DNA from 4 places in the Pseudomonas sp. ZT5P21 genome. Region 1 is predicted to be linked to each of the others. Evidence: predicted binding sites of a transcription regulator. Region 1 holds the regulator's gene; each other region holds the start of a gene.
What was found. The regulator FliA, encoded in region 1, starts transcription of late flagellar genes. The targets are predictions, from matches to a motif close to CTAAAGTTTNNNNNNNNNNNGCCGNTAA.
Positions count from the first base shown of each region.

Region 2: ACYZT9_RS25955 (methyl-accepting chemotaxis protein) is a predicted target of FliA. The motif match lies at 3,636-3,663, and genes of this name have one in related genera.
Region 3: ACYZT9_RS02970 (methyl-accepting chemotaxis protein) is a predicted target of FliA. The motif match lies at 3,344-3,371, and genes of this name have one in related genera.
Region 4: motA (flagellar motor stator protein MotA) is a predicted target of FliA. The motif match lies at 2,459-2,486, and genes of this name have one in related genera.

Region 1 is NZ_CM142705.1:4,197,616-4,203,233, forward strand. Features, by position in the region: gene ACYZT9_RS19465 (chemotaxis protein CheA) at 1-1,818, opposite strand, end outside; gene ACYZT9_RS19470 (protein phosphatase CheZ) at 1,890-2,678, opposite strand; gene ACYZT9_RS19475 (chemotaxis response regulator CheY) at 2,701-3,072, opposite strand; gene fliA (RNA polymerase sigma factor FliA) at 3,240-3,980, opposite strand; gene fleN (flagellar synthesis regulator FleN) at 3,977-4,807, opposite strand; gene flhF (flagellar biosynthesis protein FlhF) at 4,924-5,618, opposite strand, start outside.
Region 2 is NZ_CM142705.1:5,566,926-5,572,543, forward strand. Features, by position in the region: gene ACYZT9_RS25945 (YifB family Mg chelatase-like AAA ATPase) at 1-107, shown strand, start outside; gene ACYZT9_RS25950 (aldose 1-epimerase family protein) at 104-1,318, opposite strand; gene ACYZT9_RS25955 (methyl-accepting chemotaxis protein) at 1,557-3,533, opposite strand; gene ACYZT9_RS25960 (LysR substrate-binding domain-containing protein) at 3,714-4,634, opposite strand; gene ACYZT9_RS25965 (NorM family multidrug efflux MATE transporter) at 4,794-5,618, shown strand, end outside.
Region 3 is NZ_CM142705.1:633,503-639,120, reverse strand. Features, by position in the region: gene ACYZT9_RS02990 (acyl-CoA dehydrogenase) at 1-45, shown strand, start outside; gene ACYZT9_RS02985 (methyl-accepting chemotaxis protein) at 161-2,107, opposite strand; gene ACYZT9_RS02980 (cell division protein ZapA) at 2,635-2,937, opposite strand; gene ACYZT9_RS02975 (hypothetical protein) at 2,934-3,143, opposite strand; gene ACYZT9_RS02970 (methyl-accepting chemotaxis protein) at 3,427-5,052, shown strand; gene ACYZT9_RS02965 (potassium/proton antiporter) at 5,217-5,618, shown strand, end outside.
Region 4 is NZ_CM142705.1:723,550-729,167, forward strand. Features, by position in the region: gene ACYZT9_RS03295 (rhodanese-like domain-containing protein) at 1-810, opposite strand, end outside; gene ACYZT9_RS03300 (HDOD domain-containing protein) at 850-2,388, opposite strand; gene motA (flagellar motor stator protein MotA) at 2,555-3,406, shown strand; gene motB (flagellar motor protein MotB) at 3,410-4,429, shown strand; gene ACYZT9_RS03315 (hypothetical protein) at 4,682-4,951, shown strand; gene rsgA (small ribosomal subunit biogenesis GTPase RsgA) at 5,043-5,618, opposite strand, start outside.

The sequences.
Region 1 (5,618 bases):
GGTCAACGGGACCTTGATGACGATCTTCGAGCCTTTGCCCTTGGTCGAGTAGATATTGATGGTGCCGTTAAGCTGGGCGATTTTGGTTTTCACCACGTCCATGCCCACGCCACGACCGGACACGTCGGAGATCTCGGTCTTGGTCGAGAAACCCGGCGCGAAGATCAGGTTGAAGCAATCGGACTCACTGAGGCGATCCGCCGCATCCTTGTCCATCAAGCCTTTCTTGACCGCGATGCCGCGCAGAACATCGGCGTCCATGCCCTTGCCGTCATCGGAGATGGACAGCAGGATGTGGTCGCCTTCCTGTTCGGCGGAGAGAATCACCTTGCCGCTACGCGGTTTGCCCATCGCTTCACGATCAGCCGGCTCTTCGATACCGTGGTCGACCGAGTTACGCACCAAGTGGACCAGCGGGTCGGCCAAGGCCTCGACGAGGTTCTTGTCGAGGTCGGTTTCTTCGCCGACCAGTTCCAGGTTGATCTCTTTCTTGAGCTGGCGAGCCAGGTCGCGAACCAGACGGGGGAAGCGCCCGAAAACTTTCTTGATCGGTTGCATCCGGGTCTTCATGACCGCGGTTTGCAGGTCGGCCGTGACCACGTCAAGGTTCGACACGGCTTTGGACATGGCTTCATCGGCGCTATTGGCCCCGAGGCGAACCAGGCGGTTACGCACCAGGACCAATTCGCCGACCATGTTCATGATTTCATCGAGACGCGCGGTGTCGACCCGCACGGTGGTCTCGGCTTCGCTGGCCGGTTTTTCCGCCGGTGGCGCGGCCGGTGCACGGGCAGGCGCCGGTGAAGCGGCGGCGGGCTTCGGTGCTTCGGCTTTTGGTTCGGGCGCCTTGGCGACAGGTGCCGGGGCTTTGGCGACGGGTGCTGCTACTGAAGAAGAGGCAGAACCGGTGCCGACTTCAGTGAACTTGCCTTTACCGTGCAAATCGTCAAGCAGCGATTCGAACTCGTGATCGGAGATCAGATCGCTGCCGGCCGCTTTAGCGGTGGGCGCAGTGGCGACCGGCGCCGAAGCAATGGCCGATTCCAGCGCGTCAACCGCAAAGTTGCCCTTGCCGTGCAACTGATCGAGCAGTGCTTCGAATTCGTCGTCGGTAATGTCTGAACTGTCGCCTGGCGCTTTCGGGGTAGCCGGTGCGGGCGTAGCGGGTGCTGCCACCGCGTCGACGGCAAACTGTCCTTTGCCGTGCAATTGATCGAGCAACGACTCGAATTCTGCATCGGTGATTTCGTCGCTGGCCGCCGCATTGGTCGCTGCAACCGGAGCAGCCGCCGGCGCCTCGGCCTGTGCCTTGACGGCGTTCAGCGAGTCCAGCAGTTGTTCGAATTCGTTATCGGTGATGTCGCCTGATTCGGCTTCGGCAGCCGGTTCTTCCACCACTTGAGCCACAGGTGAGGCTTCATCCGCGGTTTGCGGCTCGGCCAGACGAGCCAGGGCCGCGAGCAATTCAGGCGTGGCAGCCGTGATCGGGCTGCGCTCGCGAACTTCGGTAAACATGCTGTTCACCGCGTCCAGCGCTTCGAGAACCACGTCCATCAATTCCGAGTCGACGCGACGCTCACCCTTGCGCAGGATGTCGAACACGTTCTCGGCGATGTGACAGCACTCCACCAGCTCGTTGAGCTGGAGGAAGCCGGCGCCCCCTTTTACAGTGTGAAAACCGCGAAAAATTGCATTGAGCAAGTCCGCATCATCCGGTCGGCTTTCCAGCTCGACCAGTTGTTCGGACAATTGCTCTAGAATCTCGCCGGCCTCAACCAGGAAATCCTGAAGGATCTCTTCATCGGCGCCGAAGCTCATTAAGGGGGTGCTCCTAACAGGTCTAAAAACCTAAAAAACCTAAAATTCTAAAATTCTAAAATTCTAAAATTCTAAAACCCTAGGCTGGATAGCAAATCGTCCACATCGTCCTGACCGGACACAACGTCTTCTCTTTTATCGGCATGAATCTGCGGACCTTCACCCTGAGAGAGATGTTTTTGCGGATCTTTTTCTGCAAGCATCGCTTCACGGTCATGTTCGATGCCCGCAAAGCGGTCCACATGACTGGCCATGAGTACGAGCTTGAGCAGGTTGCTTTCTACTTCGGTGACCAATTGGGTCACCCGCTTGATCACCTGACCGGTGAGGTCCTGGTAATCCTGGGCGAGCAAAATGTCATTGAGGTTGCTCGACACCGCGCGATTGTCCGTGCTGCTGCGTGCCAGGAAACCGTCGACACGCCGTGCCAGCTCGCGGAACTCTTCAGCCCCGACTTCGCGACGCATGAAGCGTCCCCAGTCCGTGCTCAGCGCCTGCGCTTCATCGCTCAGGCTGTTGACCAGCGGCGTGGAGTTTTCGACCAGATCCATGGTGCGGTTGGCGGCAGCCTCGGTCAGCTTCACAACGTAACCCAGACGCTCGGTGGCATCCGTGATTTGGGACACTTCCTCGGCTTGCGGCATGTGCGGGTCAATCTGGAAATTGACGATCGCGCTGTGCAGCTCGCGAGTGAGCTTGCCCACTTCCTGATACAGGCCGCGGTCACGGGTCTGATTGAGCTCATGGATCAGTTGCACAGCGTCGCCGAACTTGCCTTTTTCAAGGCTTTCGACCAGCTCGACCGCGTGTTTTTTCAGGGTCGATTCAAAATCGCCCTGTGAAGATTCGTTATGGTCCATAGCTCCCCCGTGGCGCAGTTTCTCAACCGATGCGTTCGAAAATCTTCTCGATTTTTTCTTTCAACGCCTGGGCCGTGAAGGGCTTGACCACATAGCCGTTAACACCGGCCTGGGCCGCTTCGATGATCTGCTCGCGCTTGGCTTCAGCGGTCACCATCAGCACCGGCAGGTGCTTGAGCTTTTCATCGGCGCGCACGTGACGCAGCAGATCGATACCGGTCATGCCAGGCATGTTCCAGTCCGTTACCAGAAAGTCGATGCTTCCGCTGTTGAGAACCGGAATGGCAGTGGTGCCATCGTCAGCCTCGACCGTGTTGGTGAACCCAAGGTCACGCAACAGGTTTTTTATGATCCGCCGCATCGTTGAGAAGTCATCAACGATGAGGATTTTCATGTTCTTGTCCAATTCGACCTCCAAGCAGTCTTAAACGCGCCCAGCACCTGGACGCGCCATTTCAATCAATCCGGCAAAGCACTCGATGACTGTCTGGAGCACAACAGATCGAAACCGGCGCAGTTAAACACCACACCAGCCACGTTCGCAGTGTCCCCACACTGCCTTCAGCGCGCTCGCCACTCCCCCAAACGCCCCCGCAAACGGGCCGCGCACTGGCTGTGTAACTGGCTGACCCGAGATTCGCTGACCCCCAGGACTTCACCGATTTCCTTGAGATTCAACTCTTCGTCGTAGTACAGCGCCAACACCAGTCGCTCACGCTCCGGCAAATTGGCAATCGCGTCCGCCAGCGCCGCCTGGAAGCGTTCATCTTCCAGATCGCGTGACGGCTCGAGATGAGCACTCGCGCCATCCTCGTGCAGCCCTTCGTGTTCGCCGTCCTGCAAGAGATCGTCGAAACTGAATAACCGGCTGCCCAAGGTGTCGTTCAAAATCCCGTAGTAATCGTCGAGACTCAATTGGAGTTCGGCCGCAACTTCGTGATCTTTAGCGTCACGGCCGGTTTTAGCTTCAATCGAGCGAATTGCGTCGCTGACCATGCGGGTATTGCGGTGGACCGAACGTGGCGCCCAGTCTCCCTTGCGGACTTCATCGAGCATGGCGCCGCGGATTCGTATGCCCGCGTACGTCTCGAAACTCGCGCCTTTGCTGGCGTCGTATTTGGTCGACACTTCAAGCAGGCCGATCATGCCGGCCTGGATCAGGTCTTCGACCTGGACACTGGCGGGCAATCGCGCCAACAAGTGGTAAGCAATGCGTTTGACCAGTGGCGCGTAACGCTCGATCAGCTCGTACTGCGCGTCACGTGCCGATTTCTTGTAAAGGTTGTAACCGCTGGCTGTCATAGCACGGGTCCTGCCGTTTGTTGCACGAGGCGCTCGACGAAAAACTCCAGGTGCCCGCGCGGGTTGGCGGGCAGCGGCCAGGTATCGACCTTTTGCGCGATGGCCTTGAAGGCCAGGGAGCACTTGGAACGCGGAAAAGCTTCATAGACCGCACGCTGCTTCTGAACGGCCTTGCGCACGCTTTCGTCGTACGGCACCGCACCGACGTATTGTAAGGCGACGTCGAGGAAGCGATCCGTGACCTTGGTCAACTTGGCGAACAGGTTGCGACCTTCCTGCGGGCTCTGGGCCATATTGGCCAGGACCCGGAAGCGGTTCATGCCGTAGTCGCGGTTCAGCAGCTTGATCAGTGCATAGGCGTCGGTGATCGAGGTCGGCTCGTCGCAGACCACCAGCAAGACTTCTTGCGCGGCGCGAACGAAACTGACTACAGAGTCACCAATACCCGCGGCGGTGTCGATCACCAGGACGTCGAGGTTGTCGCCAATATCGCTGAACGCCTGGATTAAGCCAGCGTGCTGCGCCGGGCTCAGATGCACCATGCTCTGAGTGCCGGATGCGGCCGGGACGATGCGGATGCCGCCGGGGCCTTGCAACAACACGTCGCGCAGCTCACAGCGGCCTTCGATCACGTCGGCCAGGGTGCGTTTGGGTGTCAGTCCCAGCAGGACGTCGACATTCGCCAGCCCCAGATCAGCGTCCAGCAGCATGACGCGCCGGCCGAGCTCAGCTAGAGCCAGGGACAAGTTCACTGACACGTTAGTCTTCCCGACGCCACCTTTGCCGCCGGTCACCGCGATCACCTGTACGGGATGCATGCTGCCCATGTTATTTCTTTACCTTGTCTTGCATAGACGGAGGCCACATTACTGGCTGCGCGTTCACAAACGGAACAATGCATGGCAGACCATCGATGTAGGTACAAAAACTGTTCATTAATACCTCAGCCGACCTGCTTGGTCGGGCTGTGGTAAATATCAGCGAACATGTCAGCCATGGCTTCTTCGCTGGGTTCTTCCTGCATTTGCACGCTGACGGCGCGGCTGACCAATTGATGACGCCGCGGCAGATGCAAATCATCCGGAATCCGCGGCCCATCGGTCAGGTAAGCCACCGGTAACTCATGACTGATTGCCAGGCTCAACACCTCGCCCAAGCTTGCTGTTTCATCCAGTTTAGTCAGGATGCAGCCAGCGAGCCCGCAGCGCTTGTAACTGTGATAAGCGGCGGTTAGAACCTGTTTCTGGCTGGTGGTTGCCAGAACCAGATAATTTTTTGATTTGATGCCACGACCGGCCAGGCTCTCGAGCTGCATGCGCAGTGCCGGATCGCTGGCCTGAAGGCCCGCCGTATCGATCAGCACCACACGCTTGCGCAGCAAAGGCTCCAGCGCCTGCACCAGAGACTGGCCCGGGTCGACGTGCGTTACCGACACGTTGAGGATCCGACCCAGGGTCTTGAGTTGTTCCTGAGCACCGATGCGGTAGCTGTCCATGCTCACCAGCGCGATGTTCTGCGCGCCGTACTTGAGCACGTAACGGGCCGCGAGTTTGGCCAGAGTGGTGGTCTTGCCCATGCCGGCAGGACCGACCATGGCAATCACACCGCCCTCTTCCAGCGGCTCGACTTCCGGTGTGG
Region 2 (5,618 bases), 1.4 Mb from region 1:
ATCGACTGCTCAAAGTCGCGCGAACCTTGGCAGACCTCGAGCAGGTCGATGGCATCACCCGCGAACATCTGGCGGAGGCGTTGCAGTATCGGCCTAGTTCAAACTAGTCCTTGGAAAGATCCACCAAAGGAACCTGCCTGACTTCAGTCTCCCGACCACCCTGAATCTCGCTCACCCGCTTCAAAGCGTTATCTACAGCACTCTTATCCGCCAGCAAGCTGTAACTGATCTGGAATTGCTTGCGTTCTTTTGGCGCAATCGTCGGTACTAAACCGAGCGGGCGCTGGTACCGACGGTTATAGGAGAAACTCGTTCCCGGCTCGAGACCGGTCACATAGCCCTGGCCTTGAGTATCGGTGTTTTTCCACAGGGAAAAGACCGGCAACGTTTGAGTGTTGAAACCCACCGATACACCCAGACTACCCGCCTTGTTATGCAGCACGGTCAGCGTATCGCCCTTGGCGTCGGCATAGGGCACGACGTTGTAAACCGTCTCATCGTAATCCCTGGTCGGCGCGCGGAACGCCTGCCAGTCCGGCAAGTCACCTTTGGCCTTGTCGTTGAACGGCGATACCTGCTTGACCGGTGCGGCGAAGCGGGCGCCCTGCTCCAGGAAAGGGGTGCTGAAATTGCTGTGATACAGCGCCTGGTATTCCTTTGGATAGTCGCCGTTGTTGGTCAAGGTGTCGTTGAGCGCAAAAACCACGCTGCCGGGTTCGGTGACCAGCTCGGTCGCGACGGAGAAATCGACCTTCTTGAACGCCTGCTCTTTCAGCTCGCCGCGCAGGCTAATGGCGTAAGGCGGCTCTTCGTCGATGTGCAGAGTGACTTTGCTGGCCGGAATGTTGGCGGCACGACCATGCAGCGTCAGCAGTTCGCCGTTGTCCATGCCGGGGTGGCCGACCCACTCATAGCCGCAGCGGGTGACCAGTTCGTTGAAGCCTTCCAGCCAGCCCAATCCGCCGCGACCGTTAAGTTCGATGAAGGACGGATTGACCACTTCCTTGACCGGCGAATCCCAACCCATGCGCACATTTCCTACAGAAGCATGTAGGACGTTCATCCCGCGAGTCGGCACCACCGAGAGTTTCATCGTGCCGTTATCGATGTCGACGATGCTGACGCCCTCCTGCCGGCCACCATGCAGTGTGCGCAGGGTTACGGAGAAGGGTTTGTCGGTTTTTACCCCGAGTTGCTGGCTGGTGATCTTCCAGCTTTCGGCGGCTTTGTCAGTGTCGAGCAGGACGTAATCCCATGCCATGGCGTGGGAGGCGGCAGAGACTGCGCCGAGGGCGACGATGAGTTTGAGCGGAGTCATGGCAGGAGCCTTTATTGGAGTTATGCCATTTTTATAGACTTGCTGAAACGATTCATCAAGTTCAAAAATGCAAATCACCCGGAAAGAATCGATCTGCGGTTTTGGTACACACTTACGAATGAGTTGGTCCCTTCGCGAGCAAGCCCGCTCCCACAGGTTCGGCGTCGTTCACACGATTGCGGATCGACGCTAACTCTGTGGGAGCGGGCTTGCTCGCGAAAGCTATTTCAAAGACGCCTCAACGAAACCGGTCTACCTCTTGGCGCAAGTCCGCCGCGAGCTTCTCCAGCTCTTTGGCGGTCACGGCCAGGTTCGACACCACTTCCCGTTGCTCACTGTTGGCCAATGCAATGCTTTGCAGATTGCTGCTAAGCAAGGTCGCCGTGCTGCTCTGCTCCTGCGTTGCCGTCGTAATCGCCGCAAATTGCTGACCCGCCGAACGACTCTGCTCATCGATTCGAGCCAGCGCCGATGCGACGTTTGCGTTGCGCGAAAGGCCTTCCTGCATCAGCACATTGCCCTGCTCCATGGTGCTGATGGCGTTGCCAGTTTCCTGCTGAATGCTCTGGATCATCCCCGAGATTTCGTCCGTGGCCTGACGAGTACGCGAAGCTAGGTTTCGAACCTCATCGGCCACCACTGCAAAACCGCGACCTTGCTCACCGGCGCGCGCCGCTTCGATCGCCGCGTTCAGCGCCAGCAGGTTGGTTTGTTCGGCAATCGAAGTGATCACGCCGACAATGCCGCCGATTTCCTGAGAGCGCTGGCCCAAGGTGTTAATCACCGTGGCAGTGCTGTTCAGGGCTCCGGCAATTTGCTCCAGGGACGAAGACGCTTCGCCCATTGATGTACGACCGATCTGGGTTTGCTGTGCGTTTTCCTGCGCCAGACGCTGGGTGCTGCCCATGTTGTCGGCAATGTTCAGCGATGTGGCGCTGAATTCTTCCACAGCGCCGGCCATGCTGGTGATTTCGCCGGACTGCTGCTCCATGCCTTCATAGGCACCGCCCGACAGACCGGACAAGGCCTGGGCACGGCTGTTGACCTCCTGAGAGGCTTTTCGGATGTGCTCGACCATGGTCGACAGTGCTTGGCTCATCTGGTTGAAGGCACGGGCCAGTTGACCGATTTCGTCGTTGCTCGACACGTTCAGGCGCACGCTCAGATCACCGGCGCCGAGGGCTTCGGCCTGACGGACCAGATCGCCCAGCGGCGCGAGTTTGCTGCGCAGCAGCCAGACGGCGGAACCGACAGCGATCAACATCGATAGAAGACTGCCAATCGCCAATTGAATGCCGACGCTCCAGGTGACCGCGCTGATTTCCGCTTTGGGCATGCTTGCCACGACTGACCATGGCCCGCCGTCGAATGGCACCGCAACGCTGTAGAAGTCTTCGGACGTGTCGCTCCAGAAATCACCCTTACCCGGCGTTTTCGCCAGCGCGCCAATGGCCGGGACGGCTTTATCCAACGCTTGTACGCCGGCGATCGGCACCAGCCACTTGTTCTGCTCATCCAGCAACGCCAGGGAACCGGTCTGGCCGATGCGGAAGCGCTTGAGGTTGGCGAACTGGGCGTTCTGAGCGTCGGTGTAATCAAATCCTACGAACAGCACCGCAATCACCTTACCGCTGCCGTCGCGAACAGGGGTGTATTGCGTCATGTAGGAACGTTCGAAGAGCAAGGCGCGGCCGACGTAGCTCTGCCCCGCCATCAGGCGTGCATAGGCCGGATTGGCATGATCCAGCAACGTGCCGATGGCGCGGCTGCCATCTTGTTTGCTCAGGGATGTGCTGACCCGAATGAAGTCCTCGCCGCTGCGCACGAACACCGTCGCAACACCCGCCGTCATTTGCTTGAACTCGTCCACTTCCTTGAAGTTGTTGTTCAACACTTCATTGCCCAGGTGCAGGCCCGGGGTCTGCGTGCCGGCAACCGTCACTGGATCGTCCGCATGCACGCTGAGGCCTGCGCTGAAGCGCTTCTCGAACAGACCAGCCAGGCGCTGGGTGCTTTCACGCAACGTGCCGTGAAACGTACTCAACTGGTCGGCCAGCAAGCGGGCTTCACTGGCCAGGTGCTCTTCGCGGGTGGCGAGGTTGGCAGTGTCCAGCGAACGCAGGGCGAACACGGTGCTGCCGCTGATGACAATCGCCAGAATAACGCCGAGCGCAAGTCCAAGCTGAGAGGCAATCCGGGCACGAGGTTGAGACATGACAGCTCCTGGCCAAGTGGCCCGATCTTGTTTGATCGGCTGCTCAGCAAAATTTCTAACAATGGGAATAACGTCGAACCTGCACGAAGGTTCCATCTGCAGATTTCGGCGGTAAACCTGAATACTTGAGTAATTAACCGGGATATGGCTCAAGGCCTCTATTACGAGAGCTCTATCGATTCAGCTCAAGTGCTCGACGTCCGGCAATGTCATGGCCCGTGCTTCGCCTTGCAGGAAATCGCTGAGACGACGCAAACGTTCACCTCCGGGGCGTGTTTTCGGCCAGACGAGGTAATAATTCTCACCACTTGCGACGGCGGTCGGCCACGGCAAACTTAGACGGCCCTGGGCCACATCTTCGGCCACCATCAGCAGATCGCCCATGGACACCCCATAGCCTCGGGCGGCGGCAATCATTCCCAATTCGAGCGTATCGAACACTTGCCCACCTTTGAGCGACACCTGATCCGTCAGGCCCATGCGCTCCAGCCAATTGCGCCAGTCACGCCGGTCCGGCGTCGGGTGTAGCAGCTCGGCATTGGCCAGACGCGCGACATCCCACGGTTGATCCTTCAGAAGATTCGGCGCGCCCACCGGAATAAGTTCTTCCGGGAACAGGAAACTCGCCTCCCAGTCCGGCGGAAAATGCCCACTGCTGAGGATGACGGCGCAGTCGAACGGCTCATGGTTGAAGTCCACCGAGTCGACATCCATCCAGGCGCTGGTCAGTTGCACTTCGTTGCCCGGTTGCAGATGACGGAAACGGCTGAGTCGCGCCAACAACCAGCGCATGGTCAGGGTGGACGGGGCTTTCATGCGCAGGATGTCATCTTCGGCGCGCAAGGTATTGCAGGCGCGCTCAAGCGCCGTAAAGCCTTCGCGGATGCCGGGCAGGATCAGCCGTGCGGACTCGGTCAGTTGCAAATTGCGCCCGCTGCGGTGAAACAGCCGACAGGCGAAATGCTCTTCGAGCGTACGAATGTGCCGACTGACCGCGCTCTGGGTAATCGATAACTCTTCGGCTGCTCGGGTAAACGAGCTATGCCGCGCCGCCGCTTCAAATGCGCGAAGGGCATACAACGGAGGGAGACGACGAGACATTCGGAATACTCCTATGGGCGCTATTCCATCAAGTTATCAGAAACTTCCCAGCATGAGTTTTAATCATGCTACCCATCCTATTTATCCCTTTGTGCAAACCCCGCAGAGCGCCGAGAATCGACGCTTTCCTGTTATCTCGGACAATCGAGCGTGATGACCATGCAGCATCCAGCGCGTACTGAACTCTGGGCCATCCTTCGGCTGGCTGGGCCGTTGATTGCCTCGCAGTTGGCGCACATGCTGATGGTCCTCACCGACACCTTGATGATGGCGCGCCTGAGCCCCGAAGCCCTGGCCGGCGGAGGGCTGGGTGCGGCGACGTATTCGTTTGTGTCTATCTTCTGCATTGGCGTCATGGCGGCGGTCGGTACCCTGGTTGCAATCCGTCAGGGCGCAGGCGATATCGTCGGGGCGGCGCGTCTGACTCAGGCCGGATTGTGGCTGGCGTGGTTGATGGCGTTGGTCGCCGGGTTGCTGCTGTGGAATCTCAAACCGGTTTTGCTTTTGTTCGGCCAGACCGAAACCAACGTCCAGGCCGCTGGGCAGTTCCTGTTGATTCTGCCGTTCGCCCTGCCCGGCTACCTGAGCTTCATGGCGTTGCGCGGCTTCACCAGCGCCATCGGCCGGGCGACGCCGGTGATGGTTATCAGCCTCGGCGGCACCGTGGCCAATTTTCTGCTCAACTATGCGTTGATTACCGGGATGTTCGGCCTGCCGAAAATGGGCCTGGTGGGCATCGGCCTGGTGACGGCGATTGTCGCCAACCTGATGGCCGTGGCGTTGGCGTTGCACATCCGTCGGCATCGGGCCTACGACGCTTATCCGCTGCGTCAGGGTCTATTGCGGCCAAACCGTCAGTATTTAAAGGAGTTGTGGCGCCTGGGCCTGCCGATTGGCGGTACCTACGCTGTGGAAGTCGGGCTGTTCGCGTTCGCAGCGCTGTGCATGGGCACCATGGGCAGTACACAAATGGGCGCGCACCAG
Region 3 (5,618 bases), 2.0 Mb from region 1:
GCGCGGGATGATGTGTGCCTTGGGATGCAGGATGAGTGGTTCTAACCAGAGCTTGTGGTGGTGCTGAAATCCATTCGCGAGCAAGCCCGCTCCCACATTTTGGAATGCATTCCACTGTGGGAGCGGGCTTGCTCGCGAAGAGGCCCGCGCTGACAGCAAATCAGATTAGTTTGAACCCACCCATCTGCCGCGCTAAATCATCCGCCAAGCGCTGCAACGTCTGACAGTCTTCACGGCAAGACCTCACTTCCACCGCCGTCGCCCGAGCCAGATCGGAAATCCCCTGCACGTTGCGGTTGATCTCTTCCGTCACCGCCGACTGCTCTTCCGTGGCCGTCGCCACTTGATGGTTCATGTCGCTGATGCGCTCGACCTGCCCAGTGATCGCCGTCAACGACGCCCCCGTGCGCTGGCTCGATTCGACACCCGTACCCGTCGCCGCTTGCCCGGTGTGCATCGACGACACCGCGTTCTCCGCGCCTTGCTTGAGGCTGCCGATCATCTGCTGAATCTCATCGGTGGACAACTGTGTGCGTCGAGCCAAGGTCCGGACTTCATCGGCAACCACCGCAAATCCACGACCCATGCCCCCGGCCCGCGCCGCTTCGATGGCCGCGTTAAGCGCCAGCAAGTTGGTTTGTTCGGATATCCCGCGAATGACCGCCAACACCTGATCAATCGACGCCACCTGATCGGCCAGTTCGCCCACCGCACTGGCGGCGAGGCCAATTTCATCGGACATGTTTTCGATATGCCGGATCGAGCCGCCGACCGCTTCCCGCGCCTGCATCGCCTCATCACGAGCATTCTGCGAAGCAACCGCCGCGTTGCCGGCGTTCTGTGCGATTTCCTGCACAGTCAGGCCCATTTCATGGACAGCGGTGGCGACCATGTCGGTCATTTCCTGCTGACGGCCGGATCGTTCGGCGGTGTTGTCCACCACCCGCGCCACTTGGCCGACGGCCGTGCGCAAGCGCTCGCTGGTGGTCAGCACTTCGCCAATCATCTCGCGCTGACTTTCGAGGAATCGATTGAAACCGCGCGCCAGGTCACCCAGTTCATCGGCGCGGCTGGAATCTAACCTGTGGGTCAAATCTCCACCACCGCTACCGATGGCTACTAGCGCAGCTGTTACCTGACGAATCGGGCGAACCAATCCACGGGCCAGCAACACCACCAGCAACAGGCACACGAGCGCCACCATCAGACCGATGCTGCTGCTCATTAACATGGCGCGGCGGGCTTCGGCGTAGATCTGCGACTGTGGCACTTCGGCCACCAGCGTCCAGCCCAAATCACGCAACGGTAGGCTCAACGCCAGGAAGTCTTCGCCATCGCGCACAAAGCTGCTGTTGGTAGCGCTGGAGGTAGAGAGTTGACCCATGAAGGCCTGCGCTGCCGACGCGCCGATCTGCTCGGCCAAGGTGCGTTTGCCGCTGAATTGCGCTTCAGGGTGAACCTGGATCAAACCGTCTGAACGCACGAGATAGACCTTGCCACGCTCGCCGAAGTTGAAATTGTGGATCAGCTCCGACAGCTCTTTCATGCTCAGACCAAGCCCGGCAACGCCCACGACTTTGCCGGCCCGTTCGACCTTGAGGTCGATGAACAGCGCCAATTCTCCGGTCGCGGTGTCATTGTCGATATTGAGGGTGCGCGGCTGGTTGCTGTCGAGGAACGAGTAAAACCAGGCGTCTTGGGGATTGGAGCGACTGAGGATCCGGTCCAGGCCTTTTTCAGTGAAATAGTGGTTTGAAGCCGTGCCGACAATCAGCGCGGTAAAGGCTTTATGTTCGGCGCGGATGCCTTCCAGATACTGCACGAACGTGGCGGTCTGGGCGCTGTTTTCACCCCCGGCCAGCCAGTCGCGCACCATGCTGTTGCTGGCGATGTCCTTGGCGGCGGTCAGGGGTTGGACGAGGATACGCTCGATGTCGTTGCGCATCGCTTCGATGCTCGACGGCAGCGCTTGCTCGACCAGATAGGCTTGAGCGAGACGGTTGACCAAGAGGGTATAAATGCCAACCACGATCAGGATACTGACCAGCAGGGCGGTGCCCATGCTCAGGATTAACTGCCATTGAATACTGCGTCGCCAGAACTGCATGGAGCACCCCCAAAGAATAAGAGGCTGAAACACTGCAACTGGCGTGCCGATTGTATACAACCAATGCGACAATTTTCTCTCGAATTCTATTCAAAACCTGAAAGAACGAGTTTTTAATAACGATCTCGCAATTTGCTTATCGCCAAAAAGATAATGAACCCTGTCACATTTGACAGGTTCGTGATCAAGATCCGGACGCTACCATGTGTTTGAATTTAGGGATTACCAAGATGTGAAACTTAGATTCAGTAGACAAAATCAATATTCAAATACTAAGGACAACATCATGAAATGTGAACTAGAACTAAACGGCCAAGTTACTGTGTTACCTCGCGATAACGGCATCGAGGACCTTGAAAAACATATCTCGAAGGGAGACGAATTCGACTTCAATGGAAAGACTTACACGATTCAGAAAAAAACATACATTTATACCTCTTCTAGTAACAGCTATTGGGTTCGACTGAGTGCTGCCTAGAAAAAATGCGCCTCAAAAGGGGCGCATCTTCTTCAAGTTAGAAAAATGACTACGCCTGACTAATAGTCTTGGAGATCACTTCAACCGTGGCGCTGACTTGCTCTTGGTAACGGTCGAGGTCGAGCTTGTGCTGCTTTTGCATTTCGATCTGCTGAGAACACAGATTCATCGCAGCCAGCACCAACAGGCGGTCACCGATCAGCGTCGGGTACTTTCTTTTGGTGTCGGCCAAAGCGGCCTTCAACATCATGGCGGCGTCCAGCAGGGTTTGCTCTTCCCCGGCCGGCGCCTTGATCGAATAGTCCTCCCCCAGGATCGAGACGACTTTTACCCCTGCGGCGCCGACACTCATGCGCTGACCGGGCTGGCGCTGACGCGTTCAACCAAGGCCTGGATGCGAGCGGCGGTGGCGCCTTGTTTCTCTTCCTGTTCCATCAGGCTCAGTTGCAGGCTTTCGTTTTCATCCTTGGCCTGGGCCAGTTCTGCGCTCAGGGTTTGGTTCTGCTGAACGAGGTCGCTGACCAACTGTTCCAACTGACTTAGGGATGCTTCCAACATTTTGAATTTCCAGGCTATTTCAAAGGGCGCGTACGATAAAGAAAAGTCACCACGGATGCCAGGATTCTTAGGGCGCAAAGCCTTGATTTTCCTGGCGGATAACCTTTCTCGCGAACTGTAAAGACTGTGATTGGCGGATCTGGTTCCTGCACTTCGTCGCCAACAGGGGGCGGTCTGGCTGCGACAAATACACGCAGCCCCTCAAGACTTTAGTCGTATGACCGATAAGTCATCCATACGTCAGTCTCAGCGCCGCACGGATGCGCTCTTTTCGGTAAACACCATGTCACTTCGTAATATGAATATCGCGCCACGGGCGTTCCTCGGCTTCGCTCTAATTGGCGGTTTGATGCTGGTCCTGGGGGTCTTTGCCTTGAACCAGATGAGCAAGATTCGCGGTGCCGGTGAGAACATCGCCTCCATGAGCGTGCCGAGCATCAAAAGCCTAGATGAGTTCACTCAGTTAACCTTGCGTCTGCGGGTGTTGTCGTACCGTTTGCTGGTGAACCGCGAACCCGATGTTCAGCAGAAAACCATGGAACTGTTCGACCTGCGCAACCAGCAGATCCGCGATGCGCAGAAAGTCTACGAACCGCTGATCAACGGCCCGGAAGAACGCGGCGCTTATGATAAATACGTGCAGTTGCTGGCGCAGTATCGCCAGCTCGAAGAGCGGATGAAGACGCTCTCGCGCAACAATCAGGTCGACGACCTGCGCAAGATGCTGAACACCGATCTGCTCGCCAACTCCGAAGAAGTCAACGCGGCCCTCGCGAAGTTGCTTGAGATCAACAGCCGGCAAATCGAAAAAACCGACAGCACGGCGGGTGAGCAGTATTCAACCTCCTTCAATCTAGTGATCACCCTGCTGATCATCGCCTCCGGCCTGACGCTGCTGTTTGCCTGGCTGTTGACCAACAGCATCACCAAGCCGATCGCCAACGCCTTGAGCGCCGCCGAAGCAATTGCCGAAGGCAACCTGACTCGCCCGATCACCGTTGATGGTGAAGATGAAGCCGGCCGCCTGCTGGCGGCCATGGCGAAGATGCAGGACAAGCTGCGCGACACACTGCAGCGGATTTCCGGCTCGGCCACGCAACTCGCGTCCGCAGCTGAAGAGCTCAACAGCGTCACCGACGAAAGCGCCCGTGGCCTGACCCAGCAGAACAACGAGATCGAACAGGCCGCCACCGCCGTCAACGAAATGACCAGCGCCGTGGAAGAAGTAGCGCGCAACGCGGTGAGCACATCCGAAGCTTCGAAGAACGCCACCACGTCGGCCGGTGATGGCCGTGATCTGGTTCAGGAAACGGTCAGCGCCATCGAACGCATGAGCGCCGATGTGCAGAGCACTGCCACGCTGATTGGCGACCTGGCGAATGAGTCCCGTGACATTGGCAAGGTGCTGGACGTGATCCGTGGCTTGGCTGACCAGACCAATCTGCTGGCTTTGAACGCAGCGATTGAAGCCGCTCGCGCGGGTGAAGCCGGGCGTGGTTTTGCGGTGGTTGCGGATGAAGTTCGCGCCCTGGCACATCGCACCCAACAGTCGACCAGCGAAATCGAACGCATGATTGGCAGCATTCAAAGCGGCACCGAACATGCTGTGGATTCGATGCGCAACAGTACCGAGCGTGCCGAGTCGACCCTGAACATCGCACGTGGTGCCGGCCTGTCGTTGGACACCATCAACAGCGCCATCGTCGAAATCAACGAACGCAACCTGGTCATCGCCAGCGCGGCTGAAGAGCAGGCGCAGGTGGCTCGGGAAGTGGATCGCAACCTGGTGAACATACGTGATTTGTCGGTGCAATCGGCGACCGGGGCCAATCAGACGAGCGCGGCGAGTAATGAGTTGTCGCGATTGGCGCTGGACCTGAACAATATGGTTGGGCGGTTCAGCCTGTAACACGCAAGGTCAGCTATGTCTTGTAGCGAGGGAGCTCAACCGGACGACGTTGTCATTGCCGCAAAAGCTTTTTGACAGCATCACATTTCAACAGGTTAGAATCGCTGGCACGCAGACTGCATGGTCAGTTTGTGCCCGCCTTTCAGCTTTCTGGAGTACTGCCTTTGAATGCGACGACCATCAACAGCCTGTTCTTGATCGGCGCGTTGCTGGTAGGTGCGAGCATTCTGGTGAGCTCACTTTCGTCTCGCCTGGGCATCCCGATTCTGGTGATTATCCTGGCCGTGGGGATGGCGGCCGGCGTCGATGGCGCTGGTATTATTTTTGATAACTACCCCACAGCTTATCTGGTCGGCAACCTCGCGCTGGCCGTCATTCTGCTTGACGGCGGTTTGCGGACACGGGTGTCGAGTTTCCGCGTAGCGTTATGGCCAGCGCTGTCGCTGGCCACGGTCGGTGTGTTGATTACCACCGGGCTGACCGGCATGGCCGCGGCGTGGCTGTTCAATCTGAACATGATTCAAGGGTTGCTGATCGGCGCCATCGTCGGCTCCACCGATGCCGCA
Region 4 (5,618 bases), 2.1 Mb from region 1:
CTCTACGGGCGTATCGGGATGGTTGCCCCATTCGCCCCAGGAGCCGGCGTAGCCTTTGACCCGCGGATAACCGAGGGACTTGGCCACCAGATAGGTGAAGCCAGAACGGTGGTGGGTCTGGCAGTGGGTAATCACTTCTTTGTCTTTGCTGATCCCGAGTCGTTCGAGGATCTGCGGCATGTCCTTGCGGATTCGCAGGTTGCGCGCCTGATCCATGCCCGCGGTCCATTCGAAATTGACCGCACCAGGAATGTGTCCGGCCTTGGCCGCCAGGACTTTTTCGCCGGAGTACTCCAGTGGTCCACGCGCGTCCCAGATGGCCAGGTCCGACGCGCCAAGACGGCTTTGCAGGTATTCGCGGGTAGCGGTGGGTTCGTCGTGCAGGGTCAACGCAACCGGGCCGCCGACCGCGGGCGGAATCTGGATCGACATGGGCATGCCTTCCGCCAGCCAGGCCGTCAGACCGCCGTCGACATAGTGATATTTGCTGTGGCCGATGACATCCAGCAGCCAGATAAAACGCCCGGCCCAACCGCCGCCTTCGTCGTCATACACGACGTAGACCGCATCGGGATTGTGGCCCAGTTCACCGAACAACGCTTCGAGTGCGTTTTGCGGCGGCATCAGGCCTGGCGCAGGCGGTTGGCCAAGTTGCGTACGTTTCGGATCGACAAAGCGCGCACCGGGAACATGCCCTTCGGTATAGCGGGCGCTGCTGGTCAGGTCCACCAGAATCAGATCGCGGGCATCGAGGCGAGGGAGCAAGTCGCTCGGTTCGATCACCAGCGGCAAGCCAGAGAAGTCAGACATGTGAGGTCTCCAGAGCACAAAGGGGTGGATTGTAGCGGGTCATTGGCCGCGATGGCTAAAGCTGTGCAGGGCTTTCTCGATGCACTGCGCGGTTTTGCCAAAGGCCTGCACGGTGATTTCAGAAAATGGTCCGCCGCCTTGATCTGCCGCCACGATCATGATCACGCGGTCGTTGTTGACCAGCGAGCGTAACAACAGGTGTTCGCCACCGAACTGCGACCGCAGGCTGGCCGGTAGCAGCGCCGAAAATTGTGCGTTGTTGGCCGGTGTCAGGCGCACTTGGGCTTGCTGCGAGAGCAGGCGTTGCAGCACGGTGCTTTGGCTGACCACGAAATTCAGACCCGCCGCTTCTTTCGGCAACCCGGCAATCTGGTGCACCCGCAGATTGGCGTGCGCGCGGTCGGCCATCAGGATCATCACCCGACGCATGCCGCACGCGACCAGCGCGTCACGGGCCGAGTTGGTCAAGTGCATGGCATTGGTGAAACGGCTCGGCTCCACCAGCAGCTCGGCGCATTGTGCGCGCCACTTCGCCAGGTCTTCGGCGGTCGGCGCCGGGGCCGGCAGCAGGCCTGCGTGAACGCGGTGCATGCCCCACGGCCAGAGCAGCGAAACGGCTGGGTGCCAGAGGTCTGGCATGGCGTGTTGGCGCGCACTGTTGGCGGCCTGCTGGTGCAATTGTTGTTGCACCTCGTCCATCGGCATTTGCAGGTAAAGGCTGGTCAGGTATTGCCAGCGTTCGCTGTGCGGACTGTCCCAGGCCTGTTGCGCCGACAGCGCCAGTCCGTTTGCCAGCAGCACCGTGTTGGCCGGTTGATTGAGCCAGCGGCGTAGCGTCGGATCGTCATCGAGACGGTTCTGTTGGCGCAATGGATGATCGTTGTCGCGCGCAATGCGCAGGACTTTCACCAGTTCCCGCTGTTCGTTGAGCAACGCTTTGTAACCCTGTTGCACCCAGATCGGAAGGTGCCAGATCTCTACCAGCGCCTGAGCGATTTCCAGCAGGCGGACGCCGAACAGTTGTTGCTCGACCTTGCGCGCCGACTCGCCTTTATGGATGACCCGCAACTCCCATTCTTCGAGCAGTTGCGGATGGGTCAGCGCCAGGGGCCACAGCGGCGAAAGAAACAGCAGGCTGCCCCAGTGGATGTCCTGCCACAGACGCGCCAGGCGAGCGGCGAAAAAACCGTTGGCCTGTTGCGTCGCGTGCTGGCTGATCATCTGCAACTGGCGCAGGGCCACGGGAATGTCCGATTCCGGTTCCGCGGGCAGCCGCGCAAGCAACTCTTCGGTGCGCTTCAAACCGAGGCGATTGATCGCCACCTCAAGGTTTTCCGCAGGCTCGGTCATGCTGCCGTGGGTGTGCCGGTTGGCTTCGCGGATCACGCTCAAGGCCAGGGCGGGGCTGTCTTGCATCAGCTCGGCGATGTCGCGCAGCGAGCTGCGGTCGTTGCGAATGGCCTTGCAGACCCGATCATGACTGGCCTGCGGAACCGGCAGGCGCACGCCATCGAGAAGCTTTACCCAGCCTTGGAGTGTGGTCGGTTTTGGAGTTGGAACGTTCGTTTCGTTAGCCATGGTTGGACGCGATCACCGTCTGCATTACCTATGCCCGGAGCGGGCCAAATTGGCTTTTCGCCTGAACTGCCTATAGTCTGGCGCAGTTTTGCCGATAAGTAGAAGAAGAGATTTTTTAACTTCCGAATATGACCTTGAACCCGACTCAGTAAGTGCTCTCCTACCTATGGCTAAAATAATCGGCATCATCGTCGTATTCGCGAGCGTGCTCGGCGGATACGTGCTCTCCCACGGCAAGATTGCCGCCCTGATCCAGCCTTTCGAGGTGATGATCATCGGTGGTGCTGCCCTTGGCGCCTTCTTGCAGGCCAACCCCGGCTACATGACGATGCACGTACTCAAGAAGTCCTTGAGCATGTTCGGTTCGCGCTTCACTCACACCTTCTATCTTGAAGTGTTGGGATTGATCTACGAGATCCTCAACAAGAGCCGCCGCGAAGGAATGATGGCCATCGAAGGCGACATCGAAGATGCCGCCGCGAGCCCCATCTTCGCCAAGTACCCGACAGTCCTCAAAGACGAACGCATGACCGCGTTCGTCTGTGATTACCTGCGCATCATGTCCTCTGGCAACATGGCTCCCCACGAGCTGGAGGGACTGTTCGACATGGAGCTGTACAGCCTCAAGGAAGACCTTGAGCATCCGTCACACGCCGTCAACGGCATCGCCGACGGCATGCCCGGTTTCGGTATTGTCGCTGCCGTTCTGGGTATCGTGGTGACCATGGCCTCCCTGGGCGAAGGCGACCAGGCCTCCATCGGTCTGCACGTGGGCGCGGCTCTGGTCGGTACCTTCTTCGGTATTCTCGCGGCGTACGGTTTCTTCGGTCCGCTGGCTCACTCCCTGGCTCACGATGCCAAGGAAGAACTGAACGTCTACGAAGCCATCAAGGCCTCGCTGGTGGCTTCGGCGTCCGGTATGCCGCCATCGCTCGCGGTGGAGTTCGGTCGCAAGGTTCTGTACCCGGCGCACCGTCCCAGCTTCGCTGAGCTGGAACAAGCGGTTCGTGGTCGCTAAGCAATGGAAAATAACCAGCCAATAATCATCAAGCGCGTCAAGCGCATCGCCGCCGGGCATCACGGGGGCGCCTGGAAAATCGCCTTCGCCGACTTCGCGACGGCGATGATGGCGTTCTTCCTGGTGTTGTGGCTGCTGTCCACCGCAACACCGGAACAGAAGATCGCCATCGCCGGTTACTTCAAGGACCCGGTCGGCTTTTCCGAAAGCGGCACGCCTTACATCATTGACTTGGGTGGCTCGCCGACCCTGGCGCCTGAAAACACCCTCAACCCCGAGGTGAAATCCCAGCCGCAGCCGGACAAGGTGACCGTCGACGCCGAACAGGTCGAAGGCATGGCCGAGATGGTAGAGAAGGAGCGCCTCGAACTGTTACTGCAAGAACTGCAGAACAAGGTCGAAGAGAACCCGCAGCTGAAGAAATTCAAGGACCAGATTCTGTTCGAGATCACGCCGGACGGTTTGCGCATCCAGATCGTGGACGCCGAAAACCGCCCGATGTTCGACTCCGGCAGTGCCCGTCTGAAACCGTATTTCGAAGACATCCTGCTGGCCATGGCCGACACCATCAAAGCGGTGCCGAACAAGATCAGCATCAGCGGTCATACCGACGCCAAGCCATACTCGGGCACCGGCGACTTCGGTAACTGGGAGCTTTCAGCCAACCGGGCCAACGCTGCACGTCGGGCGTTGGTGGCGGGCAGTTATCCGGAGAAGCAAGTGGCGCGCGTCGTCGGTTATGCCTCGTCAGCCTTGTTCGATCGCGAGAAACCGCTCAACCCGGTCAACCGCCGTATCGACATTATCGTGCTGACCAAGAAAGCCCAGCGTGCCATCGAAGGTTCGCAAGGCGCGGAGCCGGCTACAGAGCCGACGCAAGGGCAGGGCGGCCCGGGTGAAGTGCCTGCCGACCCGAACGCGTTGCCGGCGGATAAAGAACCATTGCCGGCCCATGAGCTTCGTGAGCGATTGAATCTGTTTGATGACCCGGCGCCGAAACCGGGTGAACCGCCGAAGCAGTGACCACAATAAAGCCGACAGCGATGTCGGCTTTTTTTTGTCTGTCGTTTGTGAGGTGGGAGATTGCGTCTTCATCCCGTGCCGATGCTTCCGAGGGCATTATTGATAGCTGTAGGAACGATCTGAAATTTCGTGCCGGGGTTCTCAGTCGTGCAAGCATCTGCCTATAGTTCCGCCGTTGCTGCCAATGTGGTGACCGATCTTAGCCGGTCGAATAAAGATGAAACCTCTTAAACGTATCTGGAGTTTTTGACCATGGCTAAGTACCACCCGCTCCAAGGCAACTTCAGCGTCGGCCCCACCCTGTACATCGACACCGAAGCCCGCGCTGCCGACCTCCTCGAAACCGCCGTCCACCGACTCAAAGCCGCGCGTAATCTGCTCAACAGCGTCACTTGCCTGTGCGTCAAAGAAGCCGAAGGTCACGACCTGGAGCATTTCGCCAATGCTGCACACATGTTAATTCAAGACGGCTGTGATGCCTTGGATGTGCTGGGCTGGACGCTGGAAAAAGCCGCACGCTGAAAACGAGAAAGCCGCGATATTCGCGGCTTTTTCGTTTCGAATTGAAGGTTGCTGATCATTTTCGCGGCGTCACGAAAATGATCAGGGCTGCTTAATAGCTGCTCTCCGGCAAACTCGCAATAATCGAGCGATAGCTGTTCATCCGTTGCTGCTGCACGCGGCCTTCTTCCAGGGCGATGAGCAATGCACAACCCGGTTCGCGGTCGTGCTTGCAATCGCGGAAGCGGCAAGTGCCGATCAAATCGTTGAACTCGATGAAACCGGCTTCGACGTCGGCGCGGCTGACGTGGCCCAGGCCGAATTCGCGGATGCCCGGGGAGTCGATCAACTCACCGCCACCGGGGAAGTGGAACAACCGCGCGGTGGTGGTGGTGTGAGTGCCCTGGCCGGACAGCTCGGACAGCGGGCCGACGCGGGTTTCGACTTCCGGCAGCAGACTGTTGACCAGCGATGACTTGCCGACACCGGACTGGCCGACGAACACGCTGATGCGCCCGTCCAGTTGTTCCTGAAGTTGCTCCATGCCGTTGCCGTGGTGCGCCGACACTTCCAGCACCGGATAACCCAGCGTGCGATAAACCGCGAGCAAGGCGTTCAGCGCCGGCGCGTTCTGCTCGTCGATCAGGTCGAATTTGTTCAACAGCAGCAGCGGCCGAATGCCGGCGTG